DNA from 3 places in the Streptomyces sp. NPDC050548 genome. Region 1 is predicted to be linked to each of the others. Evidence: riboswitches for the same ligand, from Rfam matches in the RefSeq annotation. Region 1 holds a riboswitch; each other region holds the start of a gene.
The links. Region 1 has a riboswitch for cyclic di-AMP ahead of ACIBJH_RS27510 (NlpC/P60 family protein). Riboswitches for the same ligand answer to the same signal wherever they lie in the genome.
Positions count from the first base shown of each region.

Region 2: linked by a shared signal. The riboswitch ahead of ACIBJH_RS23445 (transglycosylase SLT domain-containing protein) and the one ahead of ACIBJH_RS27510 (NlpC/P60 family protein) in region 1 are both predicted to bind cyclic di-AMP.
Region 3: linked by a shared signal. The riboswitch ahead of ACIBJH_RS03720 (transglycosylase family protein) and the one ahead of ACIBJH_RS27510 (NlpC/P60 family protein) in region 1 are both predicted to bind cyclic di-AMP.

Region 1 is NZ_JBITGV010000010.1:252,914-260,168, reverse strand. It holds gene ACIBJH_RS27515 (DUF1996 domain-containing protein) at 1-1,240, opposite strand, end outside; cyclic di-AMP (ydaO/yuaA leader) riboswitch at 1,574-1,747, shown strand; gene ACIBJH_RS27510 (NlpC/P60 family protein) at 1,756-3,597, shown strand; gene ACIBJH_RS27505 (hypothetical protein) at 3,782-4,246, shown strand; gene ACIBJH_RS27500 (endonuclease/exonuclease/phosphatase family protein) at 4,248-5,108, opposite strand; gene gndA (NADP-dependent phosphogluconate dehydrogenase) at 5,286-6,755, shown strand; gene ACIBJH_RS27490 (LacI family DNA-binding transcriptional regulator) at 6,811-7,255, opposite strand, start outside.
Region 2 is NZ_JBITGV010000008.1:218,353-225,607, reverse strand. It holds gene ACIBJH_RS23455 (peptide MFS transporter) at 1-418, shown strand, start outside; gene ACIBJH_RS23450 (CocE/NonD family hydrolase) at 433-2,427, shown strand; cyclic di-AMP (ydaO/yuaA leader) riboswitch at 2,659-2,860, shown strand; gene ACIBJH_RS23445 (transglycosylase SLT domain-containing protein) at 2,866-3,333, shown strand; gene ACIBJH_RS23440 (HAD family hydrolase) at 3,448-4,254, opposite strand; gene ACIBJH_RS23435 (LacI family DNA-binding transcriptional regulator) at 4,361-5,389, opposite strand; gene ACIBJH_RS23430 (carbohydrate ABC transporter permease) at 5,594-6,460, opposite strand; gene ACIBJH_RS23425 (carbohydrate ABC transporter permease) at 6,457-7,255, opposite strand, start outside.
Region 3 is NZ_JBITGV010000001.1:791,228-798,482, forward strand. It holds gene ACIBJH_RS03700 (exopolyphosphatase) at 1-304, opposite strand, end outside; partial or broken gene ACIBJH_RS03705 (DUF501 domain-containing protein) at 518-922, opposite strand; gene ACIBJH_RS03710 (septum formation initiator family protein) at 971-1,447, opposite strand; gene eno (phosphopyruvate hydratase) at 1,547-2,833, opposite strand; gene ACIBJH_RS03720 (transglycosylase family protein) at 3,126-3,815, opposite strand; cyclic di-AMP (ydaO/yuaA leader) riboswitch at 3,825-3,998, opposite strand; gene ACIBJH_RS03725 (transglycosylase family protein) at 4,192-5,160, opposite strand; gene ACIBJH_RS03730 (cytochrome P450) at 5,351-6,643, opposite strand; gene ACIBJH_RS03735 (nucleoside triphosphate pyrophosphohydrolase) at 6,735-7,255, opposite strand, start outside.

The DNA.
Region 1 (7,255 bases):
CGCCGTCGGCGGCCTCGAAGGCCACATGGGTGCGGTGGTTGGCGCTGTCGATGTTGCGGCCGTCCCAGCAGCTCTGGAACTTGAAGGTGCGCACGACGTCACTTCCGGACGGGCACAGCGGGTACTTGTCCTTGAGCTGCCGGTCCTCGAACCCGGTACAGCTCCAGGAGGCGTTGGCGTTGGCCGGGCCGTTGACGAAGGCCTTCGCGTCGCCGGTGATGATGCGCAGGAGGCGCGGCATCGCGACGACCTTGCTCTGCGGGTTGCCCTCGAAGGTCAGGGTGACCTGCTTGGCCGTGACGATCTCACCGGTATTGCCCTCGGTGCCGCCGCCGGGCTTGTCGGCGTCCCGCTCCTGCTTGCCGTTCTGCAGGCGCAGCACGGGCCAGTAGTAGGTGGACTTGTCGCCCGGGTTCTCGCAGCTGGTGTCGGCGTTCGCGAGGTCCTGGTCGCTGGCGAAGGCGTTGTTGGACTGGTTGCCGATGTAGTCGTGGAAGTGGTGGGCGCCGTTGGTGACACCGGGCGCGACGATCACGTTGTCGGAGTTGAACAGGCCGTTCTCGTTCACCCCGCAGGCGGTGACGAACGTGCCCCGGGAGGCATCGGCCTGCTCCTGCGGAGCGTTCACATTCGGCTGTACGGAGGTGATGTCCGCGTAGTCCGAGGCGACGGGCCCGTTGGTGGACTGCTGCTGGCCCTGCTGACCCTGCTGTCCCTGGCCGCCCTGGTCTCCGGTGCTGGCACTGGCACTGGCACTGGCGCTCTGGTCGTCGCCGTTGCCGTCCTGGTCGCCCTGGTCGCCGTTCTCGTTCGTGGGCGCGATCAGGGTGCAGGCGGCGAGCGCGTCGAGTCCTTCCGGTCGGTCCCCGACGCGTGCGATCGCGTCGTCGATCCGCCCGATGGTCGCGGCCCGCTTCTCCTTCAACGGATTCATGATCGCGTTGTCGGCGAAGGAGGCGTCCTGGCGGATGGACTCCCTGGAGTCCTGAAGTTTCTGGTAGGCCTCGGTTATCTGCTGGTCCAGATTCGCGAGTTCCTTGTCGACGTCGGTCTTCGCCTCGTCGGGCACCGTCGTCAACTGGGTACCGATGTCCGGGCAGTCGATCGTCGCGCCTCGCGATGCCGCGTCCGGAGACCCTTGTTGGGCGGAGTCACCGCCCCAACCACCTTCGGACGCCGACGCGTAGACGTTCGCCGCCATCAGTCCTCCGCCGCCCAGCATCAGGGCGACTGCTGCCATCGTCGCGCGTCGTGCGCCTGTGGGGCGTCTGCGCGTGTTGCGTGCCAAGGAAGTTGCTCCTACACGTATCGGTCGGCCCGGCTCGTCCCGGCATGGAAATCCCCCGACCCAATACGGAGCCCGGTCCCGGTGTGTTCAACCGTCCCAGAAATTCATAGCGACCTCTTATGGATCACCCGCCCCGACGGGCCCCTGACCCCTCGACACACCAGGGCGAGGTAAAGGTCACAAATACGTATCGGACATATCGCGCTTCAACCTTCACACGAGGCACACACGTTGGCTAAGTTGGCGTCAGGCCGTACGACCTACTCCGGCGATCGGCGCCGGGCCGCACGGCTTGCGCCGAGTCCGGCGTGTCGCTCGCGACAGCCGGAGCCGGGGACCCAACCGAACTTGGGGTGAATCGGTCCAACTGCCCTTCAGGGCAAGGACCGTAGGGCAAACCTTCCGTGATCGACGCCCGAACCCGACAGCTAACCCGGTAGGCGCGAAGCGGAAGGAGCACGTCTGCCATGCCGGCAGAACGACGCACGCGCACCGGAGGCAGTGGCCCCACCGTGGACGACCGACCCACCCGCGACGAAGTCCAGCGGCGGATCAACTCTCTTTACGACCGGGCCGAGACGGACTCCGGAACCTACAACGCCACACGTGCGATGTCCGGGAAACCGCGCAAGCGTGTCGAGTCCCGCTCCAGCGCGTCACGTCCTTCCGACCCCGCCGTCGAAGCCGTCACCCGGCAGCTGTTCGACCGCGCCCGCACCCAACTGGGCCCGACCGTACCGGCGATGCTGCCGCCCGGCAGGACCCCGGCCCGCCCGGCCGAATCCCGCCCCGAGCGGTCCGAGCGACGTCCCGAGCCCCAGAGCACCGGCCGCGAACTCGAAGCGCAGCCCGGCCGCGCCGTGGCCGAACTGACCATGGGGACCACCGCCGCACCGGAGTCCACCGCCCCGCAACTCATGGGCCCCGCAGCGGAGTTGACCGCAGCACCCATCGCCGCGCTGCCTCCCGCCGCACAGGAGACACAGCAGACACAGCAGACACAGCAGTCTCCTGTGATGGCACAGATGCCGCAGATGTCACAGACGCAGGCACCTCAGGCGCAGATGTCTCAGGTGCCGCAGATATCTCAGGTGCCGCAGATATCTCAGGTGCCGCAGATGTCTCAGGTGCCGCAGATGTCTCAGATCGCGCAGATCGCACAGATGGCACAGGCCCAGATGTCGCAGATGCCTCCGGCGACCATTCTCGACCTGCCGCCGGTACCGCCCGCCCCCGCTGTCGACGTGCCGCCCGCGCGCGTCATGGCACCGCAGCAGTTCGCGACCGCCCCGGCACCGGCCTTCGACCCGCTCACCGCGAGCCTGGACCTGCTCCCGTCCATCGGCGCACCGCGCACCGAGACCGCGCCGACGGGCGCCACCTGGCCACCCCCGGAGACGGCCTGGTCCGCCCCGGAGACCACATGGTCCACCGGGCAGATGCCCATGGTGACCGAGCAACAGACCTGGGCGACAGGGCAGATGCCCGCGGTGACCCAACAACAGCCGTGGTCCACCGGCCAGTTCCCGGCAGTGACCGAGCAACAGACGTGGTCCACGGGCCAGATGCCCGCGGTGACCGAGCAACCGGCTTGGTCCACCGGACAGATGCCCGCAGTAGCCGAGCAACCAGCTTGGTCCACCGGACAGATGCCCGCAGTAGCCGAGCAACCAGCTTGGTCCACCGGGCAAATACCTCTCATCCCCCAGCAGCCCGCGGCCCGGCCCGACTGGCAGCCCGCACCGGAACCGTCCTGGCGCCCGCCGCAGCAGGAGTGGCAGCCGGCCGCCCCCGCCCCCGAGGTCTCCTTCGCCGCGGCCCCGTCCGTCGCGCCCGCGCCCCCCGCCCCTCCGGCCATGGCCCCCGAAGTCCCGCTCCCTCCGGCCCCGGCCATGAGCCCCGCGCCCACCGCAGTCGTGCCCACCGCGACCACACCGGACGCCGGCGCCCAGAGCAAGACCGCCACCGCGCTCGCCTTCGCCCGCGCACAGATCGGCAGGCCCTGCCTGTGGGGCGCTGCGGGACCGGACGCGTACGACTGCTCCAGCCTCACCCAGGCCGCCTGGAAGGCGGCGGGAGTCCTGCTCCCCCGCACCGCCCAGGAACAGTCCGGCGCGGGCGCCCTCGTCCCGCTCACGGACATCCGCGCCGGCGACCTGATCTTCTTCTACGACAGCATCGACCACGTCGGCCTCTACACCGGCAACGGCCTGATGATCCACGCGCCGAGCCCCGGCACGCCGATACGCGAGGAGTCGATCTTCTACGCCGGTTCCGCCGCCATCCGGGGCGCCGTACGACCCGCCTGAGCCAATGGGTCACATGCGTCCCGCTACTCCCGGCGGGCCGCGTCGTTGCTCTGTACGAGTGGTGGAACCCAGGACACGGTCGTAGCGTCGAACGAGAGACGGACGACGACCGTGTCCCTGCAGGCGGGTCCACCGCCGGTGCGGGTGCGGAGTGACGGGTACGAACGGGCGGCCGGGAGCGGACATGTACAAACACACCATGGTCGGAGTCGTCACGGTCTGTGCGGCCGCTCTGCTGGCGCCGGCCGTGGGCACCTCGTCCGCGGCCCCGGCGACGGTGCACGCGCAACCGGTCGCCCAGCGGCAGCCCGCGGTCCCCGTGCTGGTCGACTGCCTCTGGCATCCCGAGGTGCGTCCCGCCGACTTCATGCTCGCCTGCGGCGACGGCAACAGCCGCCTGGCGTCGCTGCGTTGGACCGCCTGGAACGCCAACTCCGCGACGGCCACGGGCGTCAACTGGGTGAACGACTGCAAACCCTATTGCGCGGCGGGCAAGTTCCACTCCTTCCCGGTGACCGTGCGGCTCGACTCCGCACAGACCTGGAAGCGGCATCCGCAGCTGCGGCAGTACGGCGAGATCACCCTGACGTACCCCGGAGCGCGGCCGGACAAGTTCCAGCACACCGTGACCTACCCCCTGTGGAACTGACTCACAGCGAGAGCTCCACCACCAGCGGCCGGTGATCGGAGATCTCCACCCTCGGCGCGCCCACCGCCCCCACGGCGTCCGCGGCGAGCCCCGTCGTCATGATGTGGTCGAGCTGGACGAGCGGCCGGTGCGAGGGGAAGGTCGCCCGCCGGGCCGCACTCCGCCAGCCACGCGGCGCGGTCGCGTTCAGAGTGATCCGGGGAAGAGCGCCGAAGAGGTTGAAGTCGCCCATCAGCACCCGGGGTTGGGGCAGCTCCGCGATCCAGCGGCGCACGGTGCGGAGTTGGCCGATGTTCCAGCCCGGCACGAACGAGAGATGCACGGCCACGGCGGTGAACGGCCCCTGCGGGCCTTCCAGTACGGCGGCCAGCGCGGCCCGTGGCTGATCCCGGGCCAGTACCGGAGCGGCCCGCCCGGCGACGCGCAACGGCACGGCCAGCGGGCCCGGGGACAGCCGTAGGGACCGCCATTCGCGGACCGGCAGCCGGGACAGCAACGCGACGCCCTGGGAAGGGAGTTCGGGCTCAAGGGCTGCGGGGCCGTGGACGCGCAGCGCGGGTTGGGACGGGTCGGTGACCCAGCCACGGTCCGGTACGAAACGGCTGTGCAGGGCCGTCGCGTAGCGCCAGTCGCGGGCGCCCAGCGCCGCGGCGGCGACCGCCGCCTGGTCGAGGCGGCCGGAGCGTTCCTGGAAGCGGTCGACCTCCTGGAGGGCCAGCACGTCGACGTCCAGGGACGCGACGGCTTCGGCGAGGGGTGCCGAGGGGTCCTCGGGGCGGCCGGCGGCCGGGTGGCCGTCCGGCCGGATCAGCTGGCCGTGCAGCACGTTGAACGTCGCGCACCGCACCCGTATGTCACCCATGGCCGCTCCCTTCCAGGGGAGCGATCTTCGCATCCGGCGGAACGCGCCGTGCGGCGGTCGGCAAGATCGCTCCCAATCACGCGGAATTTCGAGTCAATCCGCGATCGCGCACGTACCAGCGGTCATGGGCGCCCCGCGCCGACCCGCCACGTCACCAATTCGGAGAACAGGCACCCCATGAACGCATCCGCACCGAACAGCCCAGCCGCCGACGCCACCGCGCAGATCGGCGTCACCGGCCTGGGTGTGATGGGCCGCAATCTGGCCCGCAACTTCGCCCGCAACGGCTACACGGTCGCCGTCCACAACCGGTCGCCGCACCGCACCCACGAGTTGATGAAGGAGTACGGCGACGAGGGTGCCTTCGTCCCGGCCGAGACGGCACAGGAGTTCGTGGCCGCTCTCGAACGCCCCCGCCGCCTGATGATCATGGTGCAGGCCGGTCCGGCCACCGACGCCGTGATCGACGAGTTCGCCGCGCTGATGGAGCCCGGCGACATGATCATCGACGGCGGCAACGCGCACTTCGCCGACACCCGCCGCCGTGAGGCCGCCCTGCGCGAACAGGGACTGCACTTCGTCGGCGCCGGGGTCTCCGGCGGCGAGGAGGGCGCGCTGAACGGGCCGTCGATCATGCCCGGCGGCTCTGCGGAGTCGTACGCCGTGCTGGGCCCGATGTTCGAGTCGGTCAGCGCGAAGGTCGACGGGGAGCCCTGTTCCACGCACATCGGCACGGACGGCGCCGGGCACTTCGTGAAGATGGTGCACAACGGCATCGAGTACGCCGACATGCAGCTCATCGCCGAGGCCTACGACCTGCTGCGCCAGGTCGGCGGCTACACCCCCGCCGAGATCGCGGACATCTTCCGCCGCTGGAACGAGGGACGGCTCGGCTCCTACCTCATCGAGATCACCGCCGAGGTCCTCGCGCACACGGACGCGGAGACCGGCGGGGCGTTCGTCGACATCGTCAAGGACGCGGCGGGCCAGAAGGGCACCGGGCGCTGGACCGTGCAGACCGCGCTGGAGCTGGGTTCGCCGGTCACCGCGATCGCCCAGGCCACCTTCGCCCGCGCCTCCTCCAGCCAGGCGGACCTGCGCGCCGCCTACCGCGGGCTGCCCGGCGGCACCACTCCCCCGCTCAGCCGCACCGAGGCCGACCGCTTCACCGCCCAGGTGGAACAGGCGCTGTACGCCTCGAAGGTGATCGCCTACGACCAGGGCTGGAAGATGATCCAGGACGCGGCCACCGAGTACGACTGGTCGATCGACCTCGCCGCGGTCGCCGGGATCTGGCGCGGCGGCTGCATCATCCGCGCCTCCTTCCTCGACCGGATCCGCGCCGCCTACACGGCCGACCCGGGGCTGGTCAGCCTGCTCGGCGAGGAGACCTTCGCGCGCGAGATCGGCGACGCGCAGGTCCCGTGGCGCGAGGTGGTCGCCTCCGCGGCCCGCCGGGGTATCCCCGTCCCGGCGTTCTCCGCCGCGCTGTCGCACTACGACACGCTGCGCGCCGAGCGTCTGCCGGCGGCCCTGCTCCAGGGCCAGCGCGACTTCTTCGGCGCCCACACCTACGGGCGTACCGACCGCTCCGGCACCTTCCACACCCACTGGTCCCGGCCCGGCCGCCCGGAGACGACCGCCTGACCAACTCCCGTACCCGGCCCGCCCGTTGAGGCGGGCCGGAAAGACCATGCGCCCGCTACTCGTCCACGGCGAGGGCGGGCGCCGCCGTACTCGCGCGGACCACGAGCTCGGTCGGCACCAGGGTGGTGCCGTGCTCGTCGCCCCGGTCCCGCATCCGCCGTAGGACACCCTGCACGCACAGGCGGCCGACCTCGGCGAAGTCCTGGTGGACGGTGGTCAGGGGCGGCAGGAAGGAACCGGCCTCGGGGATGTCGTCGAAGCCGATGACGCTGACGTCCTCGGGGATGCGCCGGCCGCGCTCGTGCAGGGCCCGCAGGAGGCCCAGGGCCATCTGGTCGTTCGCCGCGAACACGGCTGTGCAGTCGGCCTGTTGGGCCAGTTCCAGTCCCACGCGGTAGCCGGACTCCGCGGACCAGTCGCCGCGCACCACGGGTGGCACCGGGCAGCCCGCGTCGGTGAGTTCGGCGCGCCAGGCGTCGGCGCGGCGCTGGGCGGCGAAG
Region 2 (7,255 bases), on a different contig from region 1:
GGGCCGCAACCAGCCGCATGCCTCCAACAAGATCGCGATCGGGGTCGTCCTCGGGGGCCTCTCCTTCCTGCTGATGGTGCTGCCGACCAGCGGGCACAGCGGCGACGCCTACCGCATGTCGGCCTGGTGGATCGTCGGCTCGTACTTCCTGCTCGGCCTCGGCGACATCCTCCTGGAGACCTCGGGCATGTCGGCCACCACCAAGCTCGCCCCGGCCGCGTTCTCCAGCCAGACCATGTCCCTCTGGTTCCTGTCCCTCGCCCTCGCGAACGGCATCCAGGCCCAGACGGTGAAGCTCTACGACGACGTCTCCAAACCGGCCTACTTCGGCGTCAACGGCGCGCTCGCGGTGGCCGCGGGCCTCGCGGTGATGGCCGCCGCGCCCTGGCTGCGCCGCACCATGCACCCGGTCCACTGAACCCAGGGGTCCCCATGCGCATCCGTACGTCCTTCCCCCACGAGACGGCCCACGAGGACATCCGCATCCCTCTCGCGGACGGAACACGCCTCTACGCGCGCGTGTGGCGCCCGCTGACGGACGAACCCGTACCGGCGCTCCTCGAATACCTCCCGTACCGCCTGACCGACTGGACCGCGCCACGGGACGCCCAACGCCACCCCTGGTACGCGGGCCACGGCTACGCCTCCGTCCGCGTGGACGTCCGGGGCCACGGCAACAGCGAGGGCGCGCCCGGCGACGAGTACGACGCCCAGGAGCTGGCCGACGGCGTCGAGGTCGTCAACTGGCTTGCCGCGCAGCCCTGGTGCACGGGCAAGGTCGGCATGTTCGGGATCTCCTGGGGCGGCTTCAACTCCCTCCAGATCGCCGCCCTCGCCCCCGAACCCCTGAAGGCGATCGTCACCGTCTGCTCGACCGACGACCGCTACGACAACGACGTGCACTACATGGGCGGTTCGGCCCTCGCCGTCGACCTGCACGCCTGGGCGGCCACCATGCTCGCCTTCGTCGCGCGCCCGCCGGACCCCGAGTACGCGGGCCTGGTCTGGCGCGACATGTGGCTCAAGCGCCTCGAACAGATCGACCCGTTCATCCACACCTGGCTCGCCCACCAGCTCCGTGACGACTACTGGAAGCACGGCAGCGTCTGCGAGGACTACGGCGCGATCAACGCCGCCGTCCTCGCGGTGGGCGGCTGGCACGACCCGTACCGCGACACGGTCCTACGGCTCGTCCAGCACCTCCCGCCGGAGCGGGTGCGCGGATTGATCGGCCCGTGGTCCCACCAGTACCCGGACCGGGGGCTGCCGCCAGGACCCGCGATCGGCTTCCTCCAGGAGACGCTGCGCTGGTGGGACCACTGGCTGAAGGGCGAGGACACGGGGGTGGCCACCGATCCGCTCCTGCGCGCCTACGTCAGCGAATCGCATCCTCCGGCCACGGTCTACGACACCCTGCCGGGCCGTTGGGTCGGCGAGCCCGCGTGGCCCTCGCCGCACGTGAAGACGACGACGTACGGCCTCCGGGGCGCGCCCGTCCTTGTCCGTTCCCCCATGCACACCGGTGTGGACGCGGGCCGTTTCTTCCCGTTCGGGAACGACGCCGATCTGCCGCCGGACCAGCGGGACGAGGACGCGCGGTCGGCGTGCTTCGAGTTCGAGGTGCCGGCCGACACATGGGTGCTGGGGCGGCCGAGGGTGCGGCTGCGGCTGACCTGCGGTGTGCCGCGCGGGCAGGTGATCGCGCGGCTGTGCGATGTCGCTCCGGACGGTTCCTCGACGCTGGTCACCCGGGGTGTGCTGAACCTGTCGGCCCGGTACGGGCGGGACTTGGCGGTGCCGTGGACGCCGGGTGCCACGGAGGACGTGACCTTCGAGCTGAACGCCATCGGGCACGCCTTTCCGCCGGGGCATCGCATCCGGCTCGCCGTGTCGTCGGCGTACTGGCCGTGGATCTGGCCGCAGCCGGAGTCGGGGGCGGGGTTCACGCTGGATCCGGAGGGGAGTGCGATGGAACTCCCCGTTCGGGAGCAGGAGTTGGGGCCTGCCATTAGGTTCGACGAGCCCGAGGAGGCCGCGCCCATCGGGGTCAACTACCCGGCCACGCTGGACGAGCCGCGGCCCGAGCGGCTGGTCGTGCGGGATGTGGCGAAGGGCGAGTGGCGGCTGGAGGTGGATCCCCGGTACGGGGGCACGCGTGTGTATCCGGACGGGCTTGAGTTCACCGAGGACGCGCTGGAGACGTACACGATCGACGAGTCGGATCCGTTGTCCGCCCGTACGCGGTCCGACTGGACGATCCGGCTGCATCGGCCGGAGCTCGGATGGGACACGACCGTGCAGACGCGGTCGGAGATTACTTGCGACGAAACGGACTTTATTACCTCGAACGAGGTGATCTGCACCGAGGGCGACGAGGTGATCTTCCACCGCACTTGGGAGAAAAAGGTTCCGAGAACTGCCAGTTGAGGCTGAATGCCCGATTTGCCGCTCTTCATCCTGCCGTGAGTTGGGTCACGTATTTCTGTGCGTGACCTGTGGTCCTGTGTTTTTACGTTTCCCCTTGCGGTTATTGACAGTTGAACCTTGGCTTACGCAAAGGATCAAGTGCCCCATACGCCTCAGACCAAGGTCAATAGGGGTTAGGTGTGATTCCGCCACTTGTTCCGGACATGTGCTCTCGCATAGTTTCCGGGCCTGTCGAGCGGAACGCCGAATCCTGCCGCCGCCCGGCATCCCAGTCACGAACTTCTCGCACGGCAGGAGCGGGGGACCCAGGTAAGTCGCCGGACCGGTCACCACGACCGGGACGGCTCGGGGTTAAGTCACGTCCGTGAGGGCGTGGCCGGGCACCTCCCAGCCCGAACCCGACAGCTCACCTCGCAGGCGACGGAGAGGAACCTCGTCATGCCTGCATCCGCTCAGTCCCGCCGCGCCCGCCTTGTCCGCCGTGTCGTTGTCGCCGGTACCGGTGTCGCGATCCTCGCCCTGCCCGTCGTGGGGGCGACCACCGCGTCGGCCGCGACGACCTCGTCGACCACGGTCGCCGGGTACCCCAACACCCTTGACGGGTGGATCCGTGAGTCGCTCGCGATCATGGCGCAGAAGGGGATTCCGGGGACGTACAACGGGATCTACCGCAACGTGATCCGTGAGTCGTCCGGGAACCCGTACGCGATCAACAACTGGGACTCCAACGCGGCGGCGGGTACGCCGTCCAAGGGGCTGCTCCAGGTGATCGACCCGACGTTCAACGCGTATCACGTTGCCGGGACTTCGTTCGATCCGTATGACCCGGTTGCGAACATCACGGCTGCTTGCAATTACGCTGCGGCGGTTTATGGGTCGATCGACAACGTGTACGGGGCTTACTAGAAACGTGGGACCAGCCATGACGGGTTGTGTTTTGAGTGGCACCGCCGTCGTGGCTGGTCGCGCCCGCGCGGCGGAGCCGCAAATTGACACAGCCCCGCGCCCCTAAAAGACTCTTCAGCTGAGGAGTCTTTCCAGGACCAGCGCGATTCCGTCGTCCTCGTTCGAGGACGTCACCTCGTCGGCCACCGCCTTGAGTTCGGGGTGGGCGTTGGCCATCGCCACTCCGTGGGCCGCCCAGTCGAACATCGGGATGTCGTTCGGCATGTCGCCGAAGGCGATGGTGTCGGACGGGGTCAGGCCCAAGTGGCGGGCCGCCAGGGCGAGGCCCGTCGCCTTGGTGATGCCGAGTGGCTGGAGTTCGACGGTGCCGGGGCCCGACATGGTGACCGAGGCCAGGGAACCGACCACCGAACGCGCCGTGGACGCCAACTCGTCGTCCTCCAGGGCCGGGTGACGGAGCAACACCTTGCTGATCGGTTCGGACCACAAGTCGTCGCGTCTGCCGACCCGCACCGCGGGAAGCGTGGGGTGTGGCATCAGGTAGCCGGGCTCGATGAGGGTGAGGCCGTCCACCCCGTCCTGGTCGACCGCCGCGTACACCTGGCCCACTTCCGCCTCGATCTTGCCGAGCGCGGTCTCCGCCAACTCCCTGTCCAGGGTGACCGACCAGAGCAGCCGGTCCGCGCCGGCGTCGTACAACTGCGCGCCCTGTCCGCACACCGCGAGCCCCCTGCTGCCGAGGTCTTCGAGGAGCGGGCGCACTCTCGGGGCGGGCCTGCCGGTGACGACCAGGTGCCGGGCGCCGGCCGCCGCCGCCCTCGCGAGTGCGATGCGGGACCGGTCGGAAAGCGTGTCGTCGCCGCGCAGCAGCGTCCCGTCCAGGTCGGTGGCGATCAGTGCATATGCGAGGGGTGCGGCCATGATCAGAGAATACGGATGGAACGCCCCACCGACTCGACACGAACCGGACGGCCGCTGCCTTCACATCCGTTGACCCGAGTTCCGGTTGGTTTGACAGTTACGGCGGTTATGCCGACTCCCGGATCACCAGTTCGGTGGGCAGGATCACGCCCGCCGTGTCCTCGCCGGCGATCTGCGCGAGCAGCATGCGGACCATCTCGGCGCTGATGCGGTCGTAGGGCTGGCGCATGGTCGTGAGGGCCGGGGTGATCGCCGTGGCCGCCGCCGAGTCGTCGAAGCCTCCGACAGCGATGTCATCCGGGACCGAACGGCCGGATTGTTGAAGGGTGTTGACGACTCCGAGGGCCATCAGGTCCGACGCCACGAACACCGCGTCTATGTCGGGGGCTTGAGCCAGGAGTCTGCGGGCCGCTTCCTCGCCTCCCGCGCGGCGGTAGTCGCCCTCGACCACGAGGGTCGGGTCGTGCGGGAGGCCTGCCTCGGTGAGGACGTCCCGGTAGCCGGCCAGACGGTCGGGGCCGCCGGGGGCGTCCAGCGGGCCGGTGACCATGGCGATGCGGCGTCTGCCGCGGGAGATGAGGTGGCGGACCATTTCCTGGGCGCCGTCGCGGTCGGCCGCGGCCACGTAGCTGTACTTGGAGGCGGGGCCGAGCGGTTTGCCGCAGGCCACCAACGGGATGCCGGCGTCGCGGAGTTCGGCCGCGACCGGGTCGCCGCTGTGGTTGGAGACGAGGAGTACGCCGTCCACGTGGCCCGAGGTGATGTACCTCGTGAGGCGGCGGCGGTCGTCCCTGGACGAGGCCAGCATCAGGAGCAGGGGGATGTCGTGGCGGGCCAGGTGTTCGGTGCAACCCCGCAGCAGGACATTGAAGTTGGGGTCCTCGAAGAACTTCTCCTGCGGCTCGGTGAGGAGGAACGCCACCGAGTCCGACCGTCCGGTGCTCAGGGAGCGGGCGTGCCGGTTGACGACGTAGCCCGTCTTCCTGATCGCCGTCTCCACGGCGGTGCGCGCGGCCGGTGAGACGTAGTGGCCGCCGTTCAGGAAGCGGGAGACGGTCCCCCGGGAGACGCCTGCCTCCCGGGCCACGTCGTGGATGGTGGGCGGTTTGCGGCGTCCGTTCGAGCTGGTGGTCATGGTCCTCGTTCGTGATGGGGCGGCCGGCTGTGGGGGGAGGCTGCGCGGTTCCTGGGCATGCCGTGCGAAGTCGGCAGCGGTTCGGCAACGCCCTATGGGGGCGCGGGGCTGCGTTTGATTTGCCGCTACCGCCGCGTGGGCGCGACCAGCCACGACGGCGCGGCAGCCGAGCTACGGCCCATCACCGCGCCCCCAGCGGAGCGCTCACGCCTTGACCGAGCCGCTCAGCAGGTCCAGGGACCAGAAGCGCTGGATCACCAGGAAGAGCGCGATCAGCGGCAGGATCGCGAGGAAGCAGCCCATGATGACCAGGGTGTAGAGGGCGGGTTGGGAGGCGCCCTGGTTGAGCAGGGTGTAAAGGCCCAGGGTGAGCGGGAACTTGTTGTCGTCCGCGAGCATCACGTACGGCAGCAGGAAGTTGTTCCAGATGCCGACGAACTGGAACAGGAACACCGTGATGAGGCCCGGCATCATCATCGGCACCGCGATCCGCGAGAAGATCCGCCACTCGCTCGCGCCGTCCATGCGGGCCGCTTCGAGGAGTTCGTTCGGCACCGAGGCCGCCGCGTAGATACGGACGAGGTAGACGCCGTACGGGGAGAGGATCGACGGGAGGAGCATCGACCAGTACGAGTCGGCCAGGCCCAGCTTCGAGAGGAGCAGGTACTGCGGGACCGTGAGGACGATGCTCGGGACGAGGACGCCGGCCAGCATCAGCTTGAAGACGAACTCCCGTCCCCTGAAGGCGAATCGGCCGAGCGCGTAGCCGCCGGCGGCCGAGACCGCGGCGGAGAGCAGGGCGCCGCCGCCCGCGTAGAACAGGGAGTTGACCATCCACTCCCAGTAGATGCCGTCCCGGTAGGAGCTCAGCTCCTTGAGGTTGTCGAGGAATCCGGTGCCGGGGGCGAAGGTGAACGTGGAGAAGAGTTCGCCGTGGCCCTTGCTGGCCGCGATGACCACCCAGGCCACGGGGATCAGGCAGTACAGCGAGCCGAGGATCAGCACCAGGGTGGGCACCCAGGCGGTGCGCTTGGGCTTGGTGTCGACGGCGGTGAGGGTGAGGGGGGTCATGCCCGGTCCTCCCGGGTGTAGCGGTCGGAGACGCGCAGCAGCGTGAAGGAGACCACGAAGGTCGCCAGGGCCAGGACCACCGCGGTGGCGGACGCGCCGTAGATGTCGGACCTGAGGAAGGCGCTGTCGTAGATGGCCATCAGCGGACTCCAGGAACCGGAGAGGCCGTTGGTCAGCGGCTTGAGGGCCATGGGCTCGGTGAAGACCTGGAGGGTGGCGATGACCGAGAAGAAGAACGTGAGCACGAGGGAGGGCAGCACGATCGGGATCTTGATCCGCAGGGCGATCTTCAGGTCGGAGGCACCGTCGATCTTCGCGGCCTCGTAGATCTCCTGCGGGATCGAGCGCAGGGCCGTGTAGATGACGATCATGTTGAAGCCGGTGCCGCCCCACACCGCGATGTTCGCGAAGGACAGGTACAGGTTGCCGCCGTCGAACAGGTCCGGCTGCGGGAGGTTGAACTCGCGCAGGATGTAGTAGAAGGGGCTGACCGTCGGGAGGTAGAGGAAGCCCCACATCAGGGCGGCGATGATGCCGGGGACGGCGTACGGCAGGAAGATCGCGAGCCGGGCGAACTTCGCGCTGCGCGCCCGCGGGGTGTCCAGCATCAGCGCGAAGACCAGGGCCAGACCGAGCATCGTGGGGATGACGATCAGGCCGTAGCCGAAGGCGCGCAGGACGCTGTGGCCGAACTCGGAGTCGTGCAGGACGTCGGTGTAGTTGCCGATGCCGTTCCAGACCTGCTGGCGGGCGCCCTTGCCGAGGCCGATGCCCTTGACCTGGACCTTGTGGAGA
Region 3 (7,255 bases), on a different contig from region 1:
CGCCACGGACGAAGTCCTCGCGGTTCGAGGCGTCCCGCGAGGCCGAAGTGGCCACGAAACGGACCTTGTCGGCGCCCTTCTCCCGGATCACCTCCGCGTACTCACGGCAGGCCGCGAACGTCCGCTCCAGCGCCTCGGGGGCCAGCTCGCCGGTCTTGTCCACGCCCTGGCCGAGCCGCACGATCGTCATCCGCCGGTCCAGCTCCCGCAGTTCACCCGTGGCCGGGTTCACGTCCGCGACGAGCAGCCGGATGGAGTTCGTACCGCAGTCGACCGCCGCGACACGGCTGAAACCCTCCTCCAGCAGCGGGACGTAGGAGAAGTACGCGCTGCGGATCGCGGTGGGATCGGAGGACTCGACGGTCTCGGCGGTCTCGGCGGTCAGTTCGTCGGCCCGGTCCGGTGCCGCCAGCGGCTGTACGCACGCGCCCTTCGCCCACCACTCCGGCAGCATCGCGAGGGCCTCGTCGCCGAGCGGGTTGACGCCCGGGCCCGCGGCCAGGGAGTGGCCCACGAGGACGTGCAGGCACTTCACGCGGTCCGGCATGCCGCCCGCGCTCGGGAAGCCCTCCAGGACCTCGATGGCGTCGCGGCGCGCGATGTAGTCCTCGTGCGCGGCACGGTACGCGGCGGCCAGTTCGGGGTCCGTCCGCAACCGGGCCGTCATCTCCTTCATGACGCCGTTCGCCTCAAGGGTGCCGATCGCCGAGGCGGCCTTCGGGCACGTGAGGTAGTACGTCGTCGGGAAGGGAGTGCCGTCGGGGAGGCGGGGGGCCGTCTCCACCACGTCGGGCTGTCCGCACGGGCAGCGGTGCGCGATCGCGCGCAGGCCGCGCGGCGGACGCCCGAGCTGCTGCTTGAAGGCCTCGACATCCGCGTCGGTGGGCTCGGTGCGCGGAGTGGACGGCGGGGGCGTTTCCATGACTGTCTTCAGGACGTCTTTCTATGGGTCAGTTCTCACTGGTGGTTCTCACTGGTCGGAGGCGTCGGACTTGTCGACGCCGTCCCAGACGTTCGAGTACCAGGGGCGGTCGGCCGCCCCCAGCTCGGCGCGCGACTGCTTGGCCGCGTCCGGGTCGATCACGATGTAGCCCGTCTCCCCGGGCATCACGTAGTGCAGCCGCTGCCGGATCTGCTGCTCCGCGTACGAGTCGTCCTGCCAGCGCGCCTTGAGGTCGCGGAGCTGCTCGACGCGCTGCTTGGCCTGTGCCTGCTGCCGCTCCAGGTCGGAGATCTCGGCGCGCTGGGAGACGTACTGCCTTATCGGGTACGCCAGCGCCACGATCAGCGAGCACAGCACCAGGGCGAGGAGGGCCGCCCGGCCGGTGAGCCGGGAGCGGCGGGCCTGCCGTTTGGTCTGGGAGCGGTAGACACGGGCCGCCGTCTGCTCGCCGAGCAGCTTGAGCCTGGTCGCGGTGGAGAACCGGTCCCGGTCCTTCACGGCCATGTCCCGCCTCCCCTTCACACGTGCGTACGTCCCCGCACACGGTACGGGACCGGGTGCGGGGACGTACGTACGACTGGCTAAGGCTTAGCCCGGTATGGGTCAGCCCTTGAAGCGGGGGAACGCCGAACGGCCCGCGTACTCCGCCGCGTCGTCGAGGATCTCCTCGATGCGGAGCAGCTGGTTGTACTTGGCGACGCGGTCCGAGCGGGCCGGGGCGCCGGTCTTGATCTGGCCGCAGTTCACCGCGACGGCGAGGTCGGCGATGGTGACGTCCTCGGTCTCGCCGGAGCGGTGGGACATCATGCACTTGAAGCCGTTGCGCTGGGCCATCTCGACGGCGTCCAGGGTCTCGGTCAGCGAGCCGATCTGGTTCACCTTGACGAGCAGGGCGTTGGCGGCGCCCTCCTCGATGCCGCGGGCGAGGCGCTCGGGGTTGGTGACGAAGAGGTCGTCGCCGACGATCTGGACCTTCTCGCCGATGCGGTCGGTGATGACCTTCCAGCCGGCCCAGTCGTCCTCGTACAGCGGGTCCTCGATGGAGACGAGCGGGTACGCGGAGACGAGCTCCTCGTAGTACTCGGTCATCTCGGCGGCCGAGCGGGACTTGCCCTCGAACTCGTACTTGCCGTCCTTGTAGAACTCGGACGCGGCGACGTCGAGCGCGAGCGCGATCTGCTCGCCGGGGATGTAACCGGCCTGCTTGATGGCCTCGACGATGAGGTCGAGGGCGGCGCGGTTGGACTCCAGGTTCGGGGCGAAGCCGCCCTCGTCGCCGAGGCCGGTGGACAGGCCCTTGGTCTTCAGCACCTTCTTGAGGGTGTGGTAGACCTCGGCGCCCCAGCGCAGCGCCTCGGAGAAGGACTCCGCGCCGATCGGGGCGATCATGAACTCCTGGATGTCCACGTTCGAGTCGGCGTGCGAGCCGCCGTTCAGGATGTTCATCATCGGAACGGGCAGCAGGTGCGCGTTCGGTCCGCCCAGGTAGCGGAAGAGGGGGAGGTCGGACGCCTCGGAGGCGGCGTGCGCGACGGCGAGGGAGACGCCGAGGATGGCGTTGGCGCCGAGGGAACCCTTGTTGTCGGTGGCGTCCAGGTCGAACATCGCCTGGTCGATCAGGCGCTGCTCGGTGGCGTCGTAGCCGACCAGCTCCGGGCCGATCTGCTCGATGACGGCGAGTACGGCCTTCTCGACACCCTTGCCGCCGTAGCGGTTGGGGTCGCCGTCACGCAGCTCGATGGCTTCGAAGGCACCCGTGGAGGCGCCGGAGGGAACGGCGGCACGACCCGTGCTGCCGTCGTCGAGGCCGACCTCGACCTCGACCGTGGGGTTGCCTCGGGAGTCCAGGATTTCCCGGGCTACGACGACGTCGATGGACGGCACGAGCATCTCCTTCTTGGGGTCTGACGCGGCTACGGCAACACCGCAGCGGCTCTGCGAGACGAGCCTAACCGGCTCGGGGCGATTGGCCATCCGGTCGGCCGCCTGATGGACAGAACCGAGAGTAAATTGTTTCCGAACGGAACAAAAAGGTTCCCTGAAGCGGAAACAAAAAGCCCCGCCCCGGTGCGTACGGGGGAACACGCACCGGAGCGGGGAGCCCGTGGGGGACGGGGGTGACCCTCACGAGGTCTCCATGATGGAGTCCACGGATGTGAGGGCGCTGTGGTTCAGCTGAGTGCTACTTAAGGTGCAGCTGCTGACCCGGGAAGATGACGTCCGCGTCGTCGATGATGTCCTTGTTCAGCTTGAACAGCTGCTGCCAGCCGCCCTTGACCTTGTGCTTCTCGGCGATGCTGCTGAGGCTGTCGCCCTTGACGACCTTGTACTCGCCGTCGCCCTTCTTGACCTTCTTGCCGGTCGGGGTGGTGACGGTCTTCTTGGCGGCCGGACGCTCGGCGGAGCGGGAGGCGGTCGTGTTGGACGTGGAGCGCTCGGTGGTGCTCTTGGAGGAGCTGTTCGAGCTGCTCGACGAGCTGGAGCTGCCGCCGGAGTACGTGGCACTCGACAGGCCGGTGCCGCAGACGGGCCAGGCACCCTTGCCCTGGGAGGCGAGAACCTTCTCGGCCACGGCTATCTGCTGCGACTTGGAGGCCTGGTTGGCGGTGGAGGCGTAGGCGGTGCCGCCGTACGCGGCCCACGTCGAGGCGGAGAACTGCAGGCCGCCGTAGTAGCCGTTGCCGGTGTTGATCGACCAGTTGCCGCCGGACTCGCAGCTGGCGACCGTGTCCCACTCCGAGGCGGTGGCGGCGGAGGCGGTGCCGGTCGCCATGAGCGGGGCGGCGATGGCGACGCCGGTCACGCCGGCGAGCGTGGCGACGCGGGTGGCCTTGGACGGACGGCGGTGCTTGCCCTTGCTGGAAAACAGCATGGAAGATCCCAATCCCCTCACCGACGCCTACGAGGTGAGCTGTCGGGTTCGGGCCGTGTGAGTTGCCCGGCCACGCACCTCGCGGTGCGCGACTTAACCCCAAGCCGGTTCCGGTCGTCTCTCGACTCCCGGGCCCGGCACTTACCTTGGGTCCCCCGCTCCTGCCTACGGCGCTTGACGCGACGACTGTTCCCGGAGGCCGCTGGCAGGACTCGGCGTGTGCGGCAGCCGGGGCTCGTGGTGACGAGCGGCCTTGACCGTAGACAGGGAATCGGCGGAATTTCAAAGACGATCAGGGCTTCTGAGACTCATCCCACACTTTCACCAAAGCGGACATTCGACGCGAAGCGTGACGTGAACTCCCGCTGCTTTGCTGCTACTTTCCGCCCGTTTCAGCACTGACGTCCAAGGTCTGACCGGCGACGACAGCGGACGGATCGGCGCCTATCACCTTTTTGTTCTCGGCGTAGAGCGCGCGCCATCCGCCGTCGAAGTCAAGGGAGTCGGCGATGGACGCGAGGGAGTCGCCGGCACGGACGGTGTACGTCTCGGGCGTCACGCTCTCCTCGGCGCTCGCTCCGCGATGCTTGCCGGTGCTCTGCTGCTCGACACCTTCATCGGCGGAGTCGCCGAGCGCGCCGGTGTCGACGAGGCTCCACTTGCCCACCGCCTGCTCCGAGTTGTCCGATTCGTCGAGTTTCGGGGAGGCGCTGGCCGAGCTGTCGTCCACCGAAGGGGTGGTGGACTTGTCGGACTTGGTGGGGTTGTCCGTCGCGGAGGGTGTCGGACTCTGCGAGTCGGACGAGGTCGGCTCCGCGTTTCCGGAGTTGGACAAGCCGAACGATCCGGAGGCATCGGAAGAGTCCGAGGAGCCGGAGGAGTCGGAGGAACCCGAAGAACCCGGTGAGTCCGTCGCGCCGGTCGACGGCGAGTCGCTCGCGAGGCCGGTGTCGACGTTCGTCGAACCCGAGGTCGTGGTGAGGCCGGCGACCAGCGCGCAGGTGATCCACTCGGAGGTGCCCTTGGCGTCGAGGATCTTCTCGGCGACGGCTATCTGCTGGGAGCGGCTGGCGAGGTCGGCGGTGGGGGCGTAGTCCTGGCCGCCGTACTTGTTCCAGTCGTCCTGGGTCAGCTGCAGCCCGCCGTAGTGGCCGTTGCCGCTGTTCTCGCTCCAGGAGCCGCCCGTCTCGCACTGGGCCACCTTGTCCCAGGTGGTGCCGTCGGCGGCGTTCGCGGCGGCGGCGCCGAGGAGCGGGATGGCGATGGCGGAGCCGGTCACGCCGGCCGCGACGAGGATTGCCGGAGCCTGACGGGGGCGACGGTGACGACCGTTCCCGGAGAGCATGCGGAGGCCTTTCGCGTGACGACTGGAGGGAGCGCGCGACGGGTGCTGCGGGGCGCCGCGCTGATATTCGAACGTAGCCGCAGTCGATCACTTGTCACAAGTTAATGCCACGTAGATCACGTGAAGATCACAGACTTGAGGAACTGTCACCTTCGGGTTTACGGGGCGAGATGGCCTGTTCGGTCCGGGTTTACGGGTTTGGTGTGGTCGCTCCGGGAGTGAACTCCACTGGCAGCGTGCGCAGTCCGCGCATGATGAGCCCACCGCGCCAGCGCAAGTCCGCCGGATCCGCCGCGAGTTGGAGGTCGGGGAGGCGGGTGAGGAGGGTGGCGAGCGCGGTCTGTCCCTCCAGGCGGGCGAGCGGGGCGCCGAGGCAGTAGTGGATGCCGTGGCCGTAACCCAGGTGTTGATTGTCACGCCGTCCGAGATCGAGGACGTCGGGATCGGCGAACCGCTCCGGATCGCGGTCCGCCGCGGCCAGGACGACCAGTACGGGATCGCCGACCGCGATGTCCTGCCCGCCGAGGGTCACGGGGCGGGTGGCGAACCGCCAGGTCGCCAGCTCCACCGGGCCGTCGTAGCGCAGGAGTTCCTCGACGCCGGTTTCGAGGAGGTCGTGTTCGCCCGCGGCGAGGGACTTCTCCAGGCGGGCGCGCTGCTCGGGGTGGGTGAGGAGGGCGTACGTGCCGTTGCCGATGAGGTTGACGGTCGTCTCGAAGCCGGCGAACAGCAGGATGAAGGCCATCGCCGCGGCCTCGTTCTCGGTGAGGTGCTCGCCCTGGTCGGAGGCGCGGATGAGGGCGGAGATGAGGTCTTCGCCGGGCAGCGGGTCCGGGCTGTCGGGGAGGGCCGCGCGCTTGCGGTGGATGAGGTCGGCGAGATAGCCGCGCATCTTCTTCACGGACCGCGCGACTCCGCCTCGCGGCCCGCCCCCGTGCCGGATCATCATGCCCGCCCAGTCCCGGAAGTCGTCCTGGTCCTCGCGGGGGACGCCGAGCAGATCGCAGATGGCGTAGATGGGGAGCGGGAAGGCGAAGTCGTGGATGAGGTCGGCGGAGCCGCTCCCCGCGAACCGGTCGATGAGCTGGTCCGTCAACTCCTGCACCCGGGGCGCGAATTCGGCCACCCGGCGGGGTGTGAACGCCTTGCTGACCAGCCGTCGGAGCCGGGTGTGGTCCGGCGGGTCGATGTTGAGGAGATGCGTCATCAACTCGGCCTTGCGCTCACCCGGGATACCGGTTTTGCCCTTGGCGTGCGCCGGTTCGTCGTGATGCGCGGGGTTCTTGGACAGCCGCGGGTCGGCGAGCGCCTGCTTGGCATCGGCGTACCGGGTGACCAGCCAGGCCTCCACCCCGCTGGGCAGTCGTGTCCTGTGCACGGGGGCGTGCTCACGGAGCCAGGCGTAGGCGGGGTAGGGGTCGGTGGCGAACTCCCAGGTGAAGAGTTCGGGGGCGGAGGAGTCGGGGTGCGGCTGGTCTGTCACTCCTTGACGGTATCCGGGGCGGGGGCACGCTCCACGAGGGCAGTGCGGGCGGCGGGGTGTCCGCCGAGGACTCCCCGGACACCCTGTTGCGTCACACCTCGCCGCCGCCCCCTTCAACTCCCGTGATCGCATCCCGATAAGCCCGCCCCGCCGCCCGCAGGGCCGCCTCCGGATCCACGCCCTCGGCCTCGGCACGCACCGCCAGCGCGAGCAGCTCGTAGCCGATGCCGTCGTCCCCCTTCGGCAACGGCACCTCAAGTCCCGCCGTCCGCACGCGTGATGCCAGCTTCGCCGCGAGGGCGAGGCCGGGCTGGCCCATGGGGACGCCCTCGGTGATAGAGGTGCGGCGCTTCTCCTCCGCCTTCGTGCGCAGCCAATGTGCCTTCACCTCCTCGGGAGTTGACGCGGTCTCGTCGCCGAAGACGTGCGGGTGGCGGTGGATCAGCTTGGTGACGATGCCGGCGGCCACGTCGTCGATGGAGAAGGGGGTGTCGGGGTCCTCCTCCGCGATGCGGGCGTGGAAGACGACCTGGAGGAGGACGTCTCCCAACTCCTCGCGCAGTTCGTCGCGGTCGCCCTCCTCGATCGCCTCGACGAGTTCGTACGCCTCCT